Regions from separate parts of the Ensifer sp. YR511 genome, predicted to be linked through region 2. Evidence: predicted binding sites of a transcription regulator. Region 2 holds the regulator's gene; each other region holds the start of a gene.
What was found. Region 2 encodes LexA, which represses DNA repair genes until DNA is damaged. Its sites were predicted from a motif close to TGTTCNNNNTGTGTTCNG; they were not measured.
Positions count from the first base shown of each region.

Region 1: a site for LexA is predicted at 2,507-2,524, ahead of BLU15_RS18680 (ATP-dependent helicase). Genes of this name have one in related genera too.
Region 3: a site for LexA is predicted at 2,272-2,289, ahead of recA (recombinase RecA). Genes of this name have one in related genera too.

Region 1 is NZ_FNGR01000010.1:124,634-128,800, forward strand. Features, by position in the region: gene BLU15_RS18660 (nitrate reductase) at 1-76, shown strand, start outside; gene cysG (siroheme synthase CysG) at 48-1,520, shown strand; gene BLU15_RS18670 (hypothetical protein) at 1,520-1,828, shown strand; gene BLU15_RS18675 (hypothetical protein) at 2,035-2,214, opposite strand; gene BLU15_RS18680 (ATP-dependent helicase) at 2,590-4,167, shown strand, end outside.
Region 2 is NZ_FNGR01000005.1:53,677-57,843, reverse strand. Features, by position in the region: gene BLU15_RS11710 (thermonuclease family protein) at 1-706, shown strand, start outside; tRNA gene BLU15_RS11705 (tRNA-Cys) at 859-932, shown strand; gene BLU15_RS11700 (hypothetical protein) at 1,130-1,471, shown strand; gene lexA (transcriptional repressor LexA) at 1,560-2,282, opposite strand; gene BLU15_RS11690 (hypothetical protein) at 2,519-2,815, opposite strand; gene BLU15_RS11685 (hypothetical protein) at 3,139-3,771, shown strand; gene BLU15_RS11680 (hypothetical protein) at 3,898-4,167, shown strand, end outside.
Region 3 is NZ_FNGR01000001.1:82,153-86,319, reverse strand. Features, by position in the region: gene BLU15_RS00415 (hypothetical protein) at 1-44, opposite strand, end outside; gene BLU15_RS00410 (pseudouridine-5'-phosphate glycosidase) at 120-1,049, opposite strand; gene BLU15_RS00405 (carbohydrate kinase family protein) at 1,081-2,028, opposite strand; gene recA (recombinase RecA) at 2,348-3,436, shown strand; gene alaS (alanine--tRNA ligase) at 3,668-4,167, shown strand, end outside.

The DNA of each region.
Region 1 (4,167 bases), on a different contig from region 2:
CGGAACCAATTGCGGCTCGTGCCGCGCCGAAATCAGGGGGATCATCGATGGATGTCTTGCAGCAGCCGCAGAGTGACGGACCCGCCCGCATGGAGGCGCTCGCCAAGCTGCCCGTCTTCTGGGCGCTGGAGGGCCGGCGCGTCGTGGTGGCCGGTGCAACGGACGGAGCGATGTGGAAGGCCGAGCTTCTGGCCGCCTGCGGCGCCCGCGTCGACCTCTACGCTGAAGGGAACGACGAGGCGCTCGCGGCATTTGCCGGCCGTACCCCGCAACACCCCACCGCCAGCGTCACGCTAAACCGCCGGCACTGGGCGCCCGCCGATCTTGACGGTGCCGCGCTCGCCGTCGGCGATTGCGAGGACCAGGCGGAGGCGCGGGCATTCTTCGCCGCCGCCCGCGCGGCGGGCGTTCCGGTCAACGTCATCGACCAGCCGGACTTCTGCGAGTTCCAGTTCGGCTCGATCGTCAACCGCTCGCCCGTCATCGTTGCGATCTCGACCGATGGCGCCGCCCCGATCCTCGCCCAGACGATCCGCCGCAAGATCGAGACGCTGCTGCCGAAAAGCCTGAAGGCCTGGGCAGCGCTGGCACAGTCTCTTCGTGGAGCGGTGAACCACCGGATCGAACCCGGTCCCCGGCGCCGCCTCTTCTGGGAACGTTTTGCCGATCGCGTCTTTTCGACCATGGATACGCCGGAGGAGGGCGTAGGCGGGGTGCTTCTTGCTGATGCCGAAAGGCTCGCGGGAGCCCCCGCCATCGGTCACGTGACTTTGGTCGGCGCGGGACCGGGCGATGCCGAACTCCTGACGCTGAAGGCCGTGCGCGCGCTGCAAGCGGCCGATGTCATCCTTTTCGACGACCTCGTTTCTTCAGACGTGCTCGAACTCGCCCGGCGGGAGGCAAAGCGCATGCTCGTCGGAAAGCGCGGCGGCCGCGAAAGCTGCCGGCAGGAAGACATCAACGCCATGATGGTCAAGCTCGCCAAGGCTGGGAAACGCGTGGTGCGGCTGAAATCCGGCGACCCCATGGTTTTCGGCCGGGCCGGCGAGGAAATCGCCCATCTCGACCGCGAGAACATTCCCGTCGACGTTATCCCCGGCATCACTGCCGCAAGCGCCATGGCCTCCCGTCTCGGTCTGTCGCTGACCCATCGCGACTATGCCCAGTCGCTTCGGCTGGTGACCGGTCATTCCCGCCACGGCGGCCTGCCCGATGATGTCGACTGGGCAGGCATTGCCGATCCGCGCAGCACGGCGGTCTTTTACATGGGTGGCCGAACGGCGGGGCTGATTGCCGAAAAGCTTATCGGCGAAGGCCGTTCACCTGAAACACCGGCCGTGATCATGAGCGATGTCAGCCATCCGACGGAACGCAGCTGGCGAGGCACGCTCGCCACAATCCCGGAGGGCATAGGGGAGATCGGCTACGACAGCCCGGTCCTCATCGCTGTCGGCGGCGTGTTTTCGGCCCGAGACAAGCGGGCCGGATCGATCGAGCGCACGCTCGCCGGAGCATGCTGATGGGCATGTCCCTGGTGTTCCTCGTTCTCGCCATCGGCCTCAGCTGGCCGCGTTTCAGGCTCATCTTCCTGGCTCAATCGAACGCTGCGCTGGCCGCAGCGCCCCTCACCATGGTTGCGAGTGCCGTGAACCTCTGCGCCATCGGCCTCGCTGTTGCAGAACACGGTCTGCTTTTCGGCGGATTGCTCATCGCCGGCGGTATGTTCTTCGCGAAAATAATGCAAGCCGTGCCTTCAACGCCGGGCATCTTAGCTTCAGCCCTGTGCCTTGCCGCCTACATAGAAATGACGATGACGGTCGTGGCGTGACGAGCTCAATGCTGCCCCTGAACAGACACCAGCGTCTGCTGACGCGCCAAGGGATATTCGAAGGCGTCGCCTCGTATCGACGTCCCGAATATCCCAAGGTCGCCACCGTAGGCTGGTTCTAAGCGCGCAGGCAGATCACGGCCATCCCCCAATTGAGGAATGAATGCCTGTACCGAACAAGTAAAGCCGCTGCCCCGCGGCCGACATCAGTCGACTGCCGTTTCCGATCCATCGCCGCTTTCGTCGAGTACGACCGTCTCGCCGAGCGGGGTCGCTGCAATTGACCTGATCTCTTGGGCGAGCGACGCCAGCTTGCGCGCAATCTCCTGCAATTCGGCGGTCGAGCCGGTGGCCTCACAGGTATTTTCAACGCTCCGTTCGTCCATGTGCTCTTCCTCTTTCGAGTGGACGCAGGAGCGGAGCATATTTCTAATCTACTATATAAGGCCACAAGCCGTCGCGCGTTCTTCGTGCGGCGCACAGCCATAGGTATAGGCCGATCGATAAGCCGGCGATCACCCGCGACAGATCTCGATCCACGGCCGATTGGCCTTACCTGCAGCAATCAAGCCCATCGGCGATCTCGCAGGTCATCAAAACCTTGGAAGAGTGACATTCCGACGTTGCAGGAGGGAAAACTCGGCGACGTCAGGGTTTTCATCTGGATGCTAAATTGCTAGTTCTTTCTTTGTTCCTGCCCGTCTCTTGGATGCAAATCGATGCGGGCAGTGACTGAGTGCGACGAAAACGAACGGGAACGCATGAGCGCCGCCTATCTCGAAAAACTCAATGACCGCCAGCGTGAGGCGGTCGAGCACGGTATCGGCTTGCCGGAAGGACAGGTCGGCGGCCCGCTTCTCATCATCGCCGGTGCCGGCTCCGGCAAGACGAATACCCTCGCCCACCGCGTCGCGCATCTCATCGTCAACGGTGCCGATCCGCGCCGCATTCTGCTGATGACCTTTTCTCGACGCGCAGCAGCCGAGATGACCCGCCGGGTCGCGCGCATCTGCCGCCAGGTCCTTGGCGACAACGCTGCAGTCATGACGGACGCGCTCTCCTGGGCCGGCACCTTCCATGGCATCGGCGCCCGGATCCTGCGCATCTACGCCGAACAAATCGGTCTCGGCCCGGATTTTACGATCCACGACCGGGAGGACAGCGCCGATTTGATGAACCTCGTGCGCCACGAGCTCGGCTTCTCGAAGACGGAAAGCCGCTTCCCGACAAAGGGAACGTGCCTTTCGATCTATTCGCGCGTCGTGAACTCCGAAAGCTCGATTGGCGACGTATTGAAGTCGGCCTATCCCTGGGTCACCGGCTGGGACGAACAGCTCAAGGCGCTGTTTGCGGCCTACGTCGATGCCAAACAGGCGCAGAACGTGCTCGATTATGACGATCTCCTGCTCTACTGGGCGCAGATGGTTTCCGATCCGGAGCTTGCCGAAGATATCGGCGGACGCTTCGATCATGTTCTTGTCGACGAGTATCAGGACACCAACAGGCTGCAGGCGTCGATCCTGATGTCGCTCAGACCCGGCGGCCACGGATTGACGGTCGTTGGCGACGACGCCCAGTCGATCTATTCCTTCAGGGCTGCGACGGTTCGCAATATTCTCGATTTCCCGAACGCCTTTTCGCCCGAGCCTGCCGACGTCATCACCCTCGACCGGAACTACCGCTCGACGCAGCCGATCCTCGCCGCTGCGAACGGCGTGATCGGCCTGGCGCGGGAGCGATTTACCAAGAACCTCTGGACGGACAGGCAATCGGAGCAGCGCCCGTTGCTCGTCGCCGTCAAGGACGAAGCGGATCAGGCCGCCTACATCGTGGAGCAGGTTCTCGCTGGCCGCGAGATCGGTATCGCCTTGAAGCAGCAGGCGGTGCTTTTTCGCTCGTCCAATCACAGCGGAACGCTCGAAGTCGAACTCACCCGCCGCAACATTCCGTTCGTGAAATTCGGTGGCCTGAAGTTTCTCGACAGCGCCCATGTGAAGGACCTGCTCGCAGTCCTGCGCTTTGCGCAGAACCCGCGTGACCGCGTCGCAGGTTTCCGGTTGCTGCAGATGCTGCCCGGTATTGGCCCACAGACCGCTGGAAAGATCCTCGATGCGATCGCCGCCGATCCGGAACCGCTCGCGGCTCTTGCTGAGATCCCGCCTCCCGCCAAGACCGGCGAGAACTGGACCGGCTTCGTCGACCTGGTGTCCGGTCTGCGACGGGCCGAGCCTGGATGGCCGCAGGAGATTGGCGCTGCGCGCGCCTGGTATGAGCCCCATCTTGACCGGATCCATGAAGACGCCGACACGCGTAAGGCCGACCTGCTGCAGCTCGAGCAG
Region 2 (4,167 bases):
CCGCAGTTCGGGCCGAAGCACCAGCAAACAGGGCGGCATGGCGCCGTGGTATCTGGCCGCAGCGCTCACCCTTGGCGGCGTCATGGCCCACGACCATCGCGCCGAGTTGCGGCACTGGCCGGTGGTTTCCGATGTCATGGCCTTTGCATCGCGATCGGAAACGAAGCCGAAGCCTCAGCGCGCGGTTCCTGAAGCGCAGGAGCGCGTTGCGCAGCAGGCGGATAGGCACAAACCAAATCCGAAGCCCAACCCGGCGACGAAGGTTGTCCTGGCCGCCCCGGTGCCGTCGGTGAATGTCGGCGTCACGCCGCCAACCCCTCTCGTGCGGCCGAATGAAGAGGTGAAGACGGCATCCATCCGTACCGATCAGTTCTATTTTTGCGGCATTCGCAACGACAACTGCGTGATCGATGGCGCGACCTTCGTCTTCCATGGCGAGACGATCCGCGTCGCCGATGTCGATGCACCGCGAATCCGCCAGGCAAGCTGCGACAAGGAGCGTTCGCGCGGCTTCTACGCCAAGCAGCGCCTGCGCGAATTGCTGAATGCAGGCGACTTCAGGCTGATCTCGGCGGGAGGGCGATCAGATGCCAAGGCCGGCGAGAAACTGCGCCTGGTCACCCGCGGTGACCAATCTCTTGGACGTGTACTCGTTTCCGAGGGGCTCGTGCGGCCGTGGGAAGGGCGCCCGACGCCCTGGTGCTGAGATCAGCTGGGAGACGCTCGGCGGACATCGTCGATCGTTCTGTGGAAAGTATCCGTCCTGCAATTCGACGGCGCGTTTTTCAGAAAATGCCTCTTGCGGTTTTTCTGCAATCATTCTAAATCCGCGCCAACGCTTGGTTATCCGAGCTGTGAGGCCTCGTGGCGGAGTGGTGACGCAGAGGACTGCAAATCCTTGTACCCCGGTTCAATTCCGGGCGAGGCCTCCAAAAATCTCACCTCGTTAAATTTGGTTTGGCGTTCTGCCTTAGGGCAGCGCGGTAAAATTCGCGACACGTCCGCGCAAGCCACGTCTCCTATGCCTCCGTCGGATCTTATCGCTTCGGTGAATTCGGTAGAGGGGGAACGATGACTCCGCTGAGATCAACCGCATCGGTAGCGTCCGTCAACATTAAGAACGGAGGCAATGGCATCAATGAAAAAGAGACTGATCCTGACGGCGTTGGCGTGTTTTGCGGCGACCGCTATGGAGGCGCGCGCGGACGACCTGGTTTTCCAGCTGAAGAACAACACCGGCGCGGTACTGACGAATTTCTATACGTCGCCGGTCGGCGTCAATGAATGGGAAGACGATGTTTTCGGTCGGCAGGTCCTGAACCCCGGCGAGAGCATGGAGATCACCATTGCCGACGGGCGGGACGTCTGCAAATACGACATGCGATTCGAATTCGAGGAAGGCTCGGCCCTCGATACGACCGAGGACACGCAGGATCTCTGCGAACTCGGCGAATACACGATCCACGAATAAGCGATCTGGATTTCAGGTCGCCTTAAATGGAAAGAGCCTCGCCACTTTCAGTGGCGAGGCTCTTTTGATTCGGCGTTCTGCCTGGAATTCAATGGTAGCGGCGGATCAGCCCGACGAGCTTGCCCTGGATTTTCACGCGATCCGGTCCGAAAATGCGCGTCTCGTAGGCGGGGTTGGCCGCTTCGAGCGCAATCGACGCGCCCTTGCGACGGAAGCGCTTCAGCGTCGCTTCCTCGTCGTCCACGAGCGCCACGATGATGTCGCCGGGATTGGCCGAGTTGCCGTTGCGGATGATCACCGTGTCGCCATCGAAGATGCCGGCCTCGATCATCGAATCGCCCTTTACTTCGAGGGCGTAATGCTCGCCGCTGCCGATCATGTCGAGCGGAACGGTAATGTCATGGGTGTTGTTCTGGATCGCCGAGATCGGCACGCCGGCAGCGATGCGGCCCATCACCGGGACGGAAACAGACGTGCTTTCGGCGACCGTCGCCGGCTTCGGCGTGGCAGGAGCGGCGGCCGGCGGCTTTCCGAGGCTGCCCTCGATCACGCTCGGCGAGAAGCCTCTGCGCGGCTGTTGCTGGCCGGCGGCGTAGGCTTCCGGAAGCTTGATGACTTCGAGCGCGCGCGCCCGGTTCGGCAACCGGCGAATGAACCCGCGCTCTTCGAGCGCCGTGATCAAACGGTGAATGCCGGACTTCGACGCCAGGTCGAGCGCATCCTTCATTTCATCGAAAGACGGCGGTACGCCCGACTCCTTCATGCGTTCGTGGATGAACAGAAGCAATTCCTGTTGCTTGCGGGTCAGCATGGCACGTCGCTCCAGAGGCGTGAAACAAATCAAGAACAGACACTATCTGTTCCATATGTGTTCCGCAAGTGCCTAAAATTCCGTGAATTCAGGCAATTGGCTGCTTCTGTGGGGGGCGATTGGTCACTTTTGCGGGAGCGGGGCGGTTTTCGGCGACGGTTGCGTCCCAAAACAGCGCCGGGCAGGCCGGTCGCGCGCGTGATTCGAACGAATCGCGGCTCTCTTCGCGGAGAGACTTAAGTCGCTTGCGAGGCCGAGCAGGCGTCTTCGAACTCCTTCACCGTCTCGGCGCTGTTGTCTTCCGGAAGCACTGCGTCGGCCGCATCGGTCGCAACGGGCGTATCGCCGTCATAAACGAAGGACTGGATGTAGAACGCGAGCGCGCCCTTCCAAACATTGCGTCCATCGATCTGATGGCACGGTACGGCCCGTTCGAAATCGGTCTGGAGTTCATCCACCGTCGCGGCACTGAGCTTGACGTCAGGCATATTGGGCGATGCGACTATCGAAGCGAGAAGCAGGGCGGCAAGCACGGTGATCGTCCACTTGATGAAGGGGTGGGACTACGGGTTGGTAAACGATGTGAACCGCGCTTTCGTTCCGAAGTCCAGCAAGCATGGCGATCACTCTGCCATGTTCAACAGCTCTTTGCCCGCAGGCTGTGGCTGATTTGCGCCAGCCGCTCCATCTCAACCTCGTCTCGGCCGTTCTTCATGGACCGGCGCGGAGAATGCATCGGAGCTGCCAGCTTTCGCATCGGGCCTGGGGCGCGCAAAAATCCCTGCGGGGAAGGGCCTTCGCCGTCTCGACAGGCCTCTAAAAAAAGATAACTTTGCGTGGAAAGTGGGGTGGTTGCATGCATAGATTGTCGTTGGTGGTGCTCGGCCTGTTGCTCACGGCTGGAGCGGCGTCTGCCGAAGAAGGGCGTTCGAATATCTGGAAACGGATCAACGCCTGGACGGTGGGATCCGATCCTTCCCTGGGAGGCTCGTGTTACGCGGCGACGAGCTATGACGCCGGCGCTATCCTTCGTATCGGCTTTTATCCGCGGGGATCGACGAACCTGGCGTTTCTTTCGATCGGCAATGCCGAATGGAAATCCATCGAGCCGCAGCGGGAATACGATGTTGCCTTGCAGCTCGACCGTGGTCGTCAGTGGCCGGCCGTTGCGTTCGGTGTTGATCTGACCGGCGCCAAGGCCCTTGTCGTCAACTTTTCCAACACCGACTTCTTTACCGAATTCGTTCGCAAGAACACCTTGGCGCTGGCCTTCGAGGGGCGCGTCGTCGCGAGCCTAAGCCTGCGTGATTCGATGAAGGCGGTAAGCGAGATGTTCAAGTGCCAGGAGGCGGTGAGCGCCTTGATCCCGAATGGCGGTCAGGGAGCGGCGAACGATCCCTTTGCGGGCGCCGGTGGCAATGCGCCGAACAACGATCCCTTTGCCGGCGGCGGCCAGACCAAGTCATCGAAAGATCCTTTCGCCATGTGATGGGCAGTCCGCTTGCCGCGGAGAGGTGAATATTCCTAAAATATTGCCTGGGATCGGCTAGGCACCCTCGACAGCGATGCGGGGACCTATCAAAATGCGGGCAAACGGGGGTTTTGCATGCGTAGATTGCTGGTCGGATTGGTAAGCTGTCTGATCGCCGCGGGATCGGCCGCGGCTGAGGAGTCCGAAATCATCAAGTGGAAGGATGTCGACGGCTGGACCGTTGCTTCCGACACCTCGATGGAGGGCTCCTGCTTCATCTCGTCGGTATTCGACGGCGGGGTCACCTTGCGCCTTGGGTTCTATCCCAAGGGCTCCGAGTCGCCGCTCTATATGAGCTTCGCCAGCGACGACTGGAGGTCGCTCGAGGTCGGCAAAGAGTACGACCTGACCTTC
Region 3 (4,167 bases), on a different contig from region 2:
GTAACGCAGGCAACATCAGGTGCTTGATCAAACTTCCAACGCATCGTCAGCCTTCGCCAATGTAAAAAGCCCGGCGCTTGCGGGCCGGGCTTCTCTATTTCTCGCCGTTTCTTACCGGATTACTTCACGTTCAACGCGACGGCGATCTCGCCGGCAAGCCGGGCATTGTTCTCGACCAGCGCGATGTTGGTCTCGAGGCTGCGGCCCTCGGTCATTTCAAAGAGGTTGCTGAGCAGATAGGGCGTGACCGCCTTGCCGGTGATCTCGTCGTTCTCGGCATTGTCGAGCGCGCGGGCGATATAGATTTCCATCTCTTCGCGCGGGATCTCGGCAGCTTCCGGAACCGGATTGGCAACCAGCATGCCGCCTTCGACGCCGAGCAGCTCGCGCATGGTCTGGAAGTTGGCGATCGCGGCCGGGCTGTTCAGCATCAGCGGGCTCTTGAGGCCGCTGTCGCGTGACCAGAAGGCCGGGAAGATTTCGCTGTCATAGGTGACGACCGGAACGCCGCGGGTCTCGAGCACTTCGAGCGTCTTCGGAATGTCGAGGATCGCCTTCGCGCCGGCGCAGACGACGATGACACCGGTGCGGGCGAGTTCATCGAGGTCGGCGGAGATGTCAAAGGAGAGCTCGGCGCCACGGTGCACGCCGCCGATGCCGCCGGTCGCAAAGACGCGGATGCCGGCGCGGGCAGCAGCGATCATCGTCGCGGCGACGGTGGTCGCGCCGGTGCGGCGCTCGGCGATCGCGAAGGCGAGATCGGCGCGCGAGACCTTCATCGCGCCCTGGGTCTTGGCCAGTTCTTCGAGTTTGGCATCGTCAAGGCCGATATGCAGTACGCCATGAATGACGGCGATGGTCGCCGGCACGGCACCCTGTTCGCGGATGATCGCTTCAACGCTGCGGGCCATGTTCAGGTTGCCCGGGTAGGGCATGCCATGGGTGATGATGGTCGATTCCAGCGCCACGATCGGCGCGCCACGCGCCTTGGCGGCTGCGACCTCGTCGGAATATTCCATCGGCAGGAAGGGGGAAGCGGGTTTGGTCATGGTCTTTCCTTGGGAGTTCTGCTGGCAAATGTCATGACAGCATTTGGGGCGTGGGCACAAGGGCCAGCGCCTGTTCGAGATTGGCCGCGGACATCTCTTCGGATGCGGCCAAGGGAGAACGCAACGTCAAACCGGCGGCTGCGATGCCGTGCCGCAGGCAATCGGCGATATCGCGGCCGGCAAGGCGGGCGGAAAGGAAGCCGGAGGCGAGCGCGTCGCCGGCGCCGGTGACGTCGGCAAGGGCGGGCAGGGCCGGCGGCACGACGACACAGGCGCTATCGCCCTCGAAGGCAACGACCGCACGGCCGCCCCGGGTCACGACGCCTCCGTTGATGCCGAGACCGCGCAACAGGGCCGGCCATTCTTCCGCCTCGGCCGCCTCCTTGCCGGTCAGCGCCCGCGCCTCGGATTCGTTCATGAACAGGAACGAGAGATGCGAGAGGCACGGCCGGTAGCGGATGACCTTGGCCGGCGAAACAGCGATGCCGGCGACGAGGCGGCCGTTGCCGGCAGCCGACTGGGCAAGTGCGGCGATCGTTTCTTCCGGCAGGTTGGCGTCGGTCAGCACCAGCTTGCTCGCGGCGATGACCTCGCGGAGCGCCCGCCGCTGCAACTGCCGTGGCGAGAACAGCCGGTAGAGTTCCATGTCGGCGAGCGCAATCACCAGATTGCCGTCGTTTTCGAGGATCGCCGTATAGCTCGGCGTCTGGCGGTCAAGAAAGGTGAGGGGACTGTCGATGACGCCAGCGGCGGCCGCGGCTGCGGTCACCATCTCGCCGGCCGCATCACCGCCGCGGGTGCTGATCATGCGCACGCTGTGGCCAAGCCGCGCCAGGTTGCGCGCGGCATTGAAACCACCGCCGCCCGCTTCTTCGAACCAGCTTCCCGGATTGCTCGACCCGGGCGCTGTCGTTCCCGATATACGGCCGCGCCTGTCGATATGCGCGCCACCGAAAACGGCGATGTCAGCTTGCGTCATGAATGTTCCTCTGCTTGGCCGATCGGCCGAATATCTGTTGGCATCCTGCAATGCCGCGTCGCGAAGCGCCACGCGCCCGACCTGCTCAAAGTCTCATGCGCAGGCGAATCGGCCGAGCCTTGCCGGGCAGGTTCGAAGGGCTTGCGCCAACATTCGAAAACTCTGGTTTCGTTCCGTGAACAAGAATCGAACGTATCGTTGAAAGCTATTGTTTTTCAATGTGTTGTCGCGCTCTTGCAAATACGGAACAAAACATGTACAAAAACTCCTGCGGCGGCTTCATTGCCTCGGTAGCTTCAATAACCTAAAGGTGGACCAAATGGCACAAAACTCTTTGCGGCTCGTAGAGGACAAATCGGTGGATAAAAGCAAGGCGCTTGAAGCGGCACTTTCCCAGATCGAACGTTCGTTCGGTAAGGGATCGATCATGAAGCTCGGTGGGAAGGACAGCATCATTGAGATCGAGACGGTTTCGACCGGCTCTCTCAGCCTCGACATCGCGCTCGGCATTGGCGGCCTGCCGAAGGGCCGCATCGTTGAAATTTACGGCCCGGAAAGCTCGGGTAAGACGACGCTGGCGCTGCAGACCGTCGCCGAAGCACAGAAGAAGGGCGGCATCTGCGCCTTCGTCGATGCTGAACACGCGCTTGACCCGGTTTATGCCCGCAAGCTCGGCGTCGATCTCGAAAACCTCTTGATCTCGCAGCCCGACACCGGCGAACAGGCGCTTGAGATCACCGACACGCTGGTGCGCTCCGGCGCGATCGACGTTCTCGTCGTTGACTCGGTTGCAGCGCTCGTGCCGCGCGCCGAAATCGAGGGCGAAATGGGCGACAGCCTGCCGGGCATGCAGGCCCGCCTGATGAGCCAGGCGCTGCGCAAGCTGACGGCGTCGATCTCCAAGTCGAACTGCATGGTCATCTTCATCAACCAGATCCGCATGAAGATCGGCGTCATGTTCGGTTCGCCGGAAACCACCACCGGCGGCAACGCGCTGAAGTTCTACGCCTCGGTTCGCCTCGACATCCGCCGCATCGGCTCGGTCAAGGAGCGCGAAGAGGTCGTCGGCAACCAGACCCGCGTCAAGGTCGTCAAGAACAAGATGGCCCCTCCCTTCAAGCAGGTCGAATTCGACATCATGTATGGCGAGGGCGTATCGAAGACCGGCGAACTGGTCGACCTCGGCGTCAAGGCCGGCATCGTCGAAAAGTCTGGCGCCTGGTTCTCCTACAACAGCCAGCGTCTCGGCCAGGGCCGCGAGAACGCCAAGACGTTCCTGCGCGACAATCCGGATCTCGCGCGCGAAATCGAGACGGCGCTGCGCCAGAACGCCGGCCTGATCGCTGATCGGTTCCTCGAGAATGGCGGTCCGGAAGCGGACGACGGTGACGAGCCGCCGGAAGCATAAGCCGCTCGGTCCACTGAGGTTACCAGAAAACCGGTCGTCCCGTGGGCGGCCGGTTTTTTGCTGGCGTCTGGACAGTCGGATATGTGAGCGATAAAAGCCTTTGGTTCCGGCGACCCAGCGCGTTGGAGGGTGCGGTCACCACGGGTGGCCGCAGGGTTTAGGGACAATGGCTTAGTGGCGCGGCGTGGGCCGGACCCGGGCCGGAATCGGTGCTTAAGAATAGGACGCAAGATGAGCGGCGTGAATGAAATCCGGTCGACCTTTCTCGACTATTTCCGCAGGAACGGTCACGAGGTCCTGTCGTCGAGCCCGTTGGTGCCGCGCAATGACCCGACATTGATGTTCACCAATGCCGGCATGGTGCAGTTCAAGAACGTCTTCACCGGCCTGGAGCAGCGTCCCTATTCGACGGCCGTTACGGCACAGAAGTGCGTTCGCGCCGGCGGCAAGCACAACGACCTCGACAATGTCGGCTACACCGCGCGTCACCACACCTTCTTCGAAATGCTCGGCAACTTCTCCTTCGGCGATTACTTCAAGGAGAACGCGATCGAGCTCGCCTGGAACCTGATCACCAAGGAGTATGGCCTCGACGCCAAGCGCCTGCTGGTCACGGTCTACCACACCGACGACGAGGCCTTCGATCTCTGGAAGAAGATCGCCGGTTTCTCCGACGACCGCATCATCCGCATCCCGACCAGTGACAACTTCTGGGCCATGGGCGATACCGG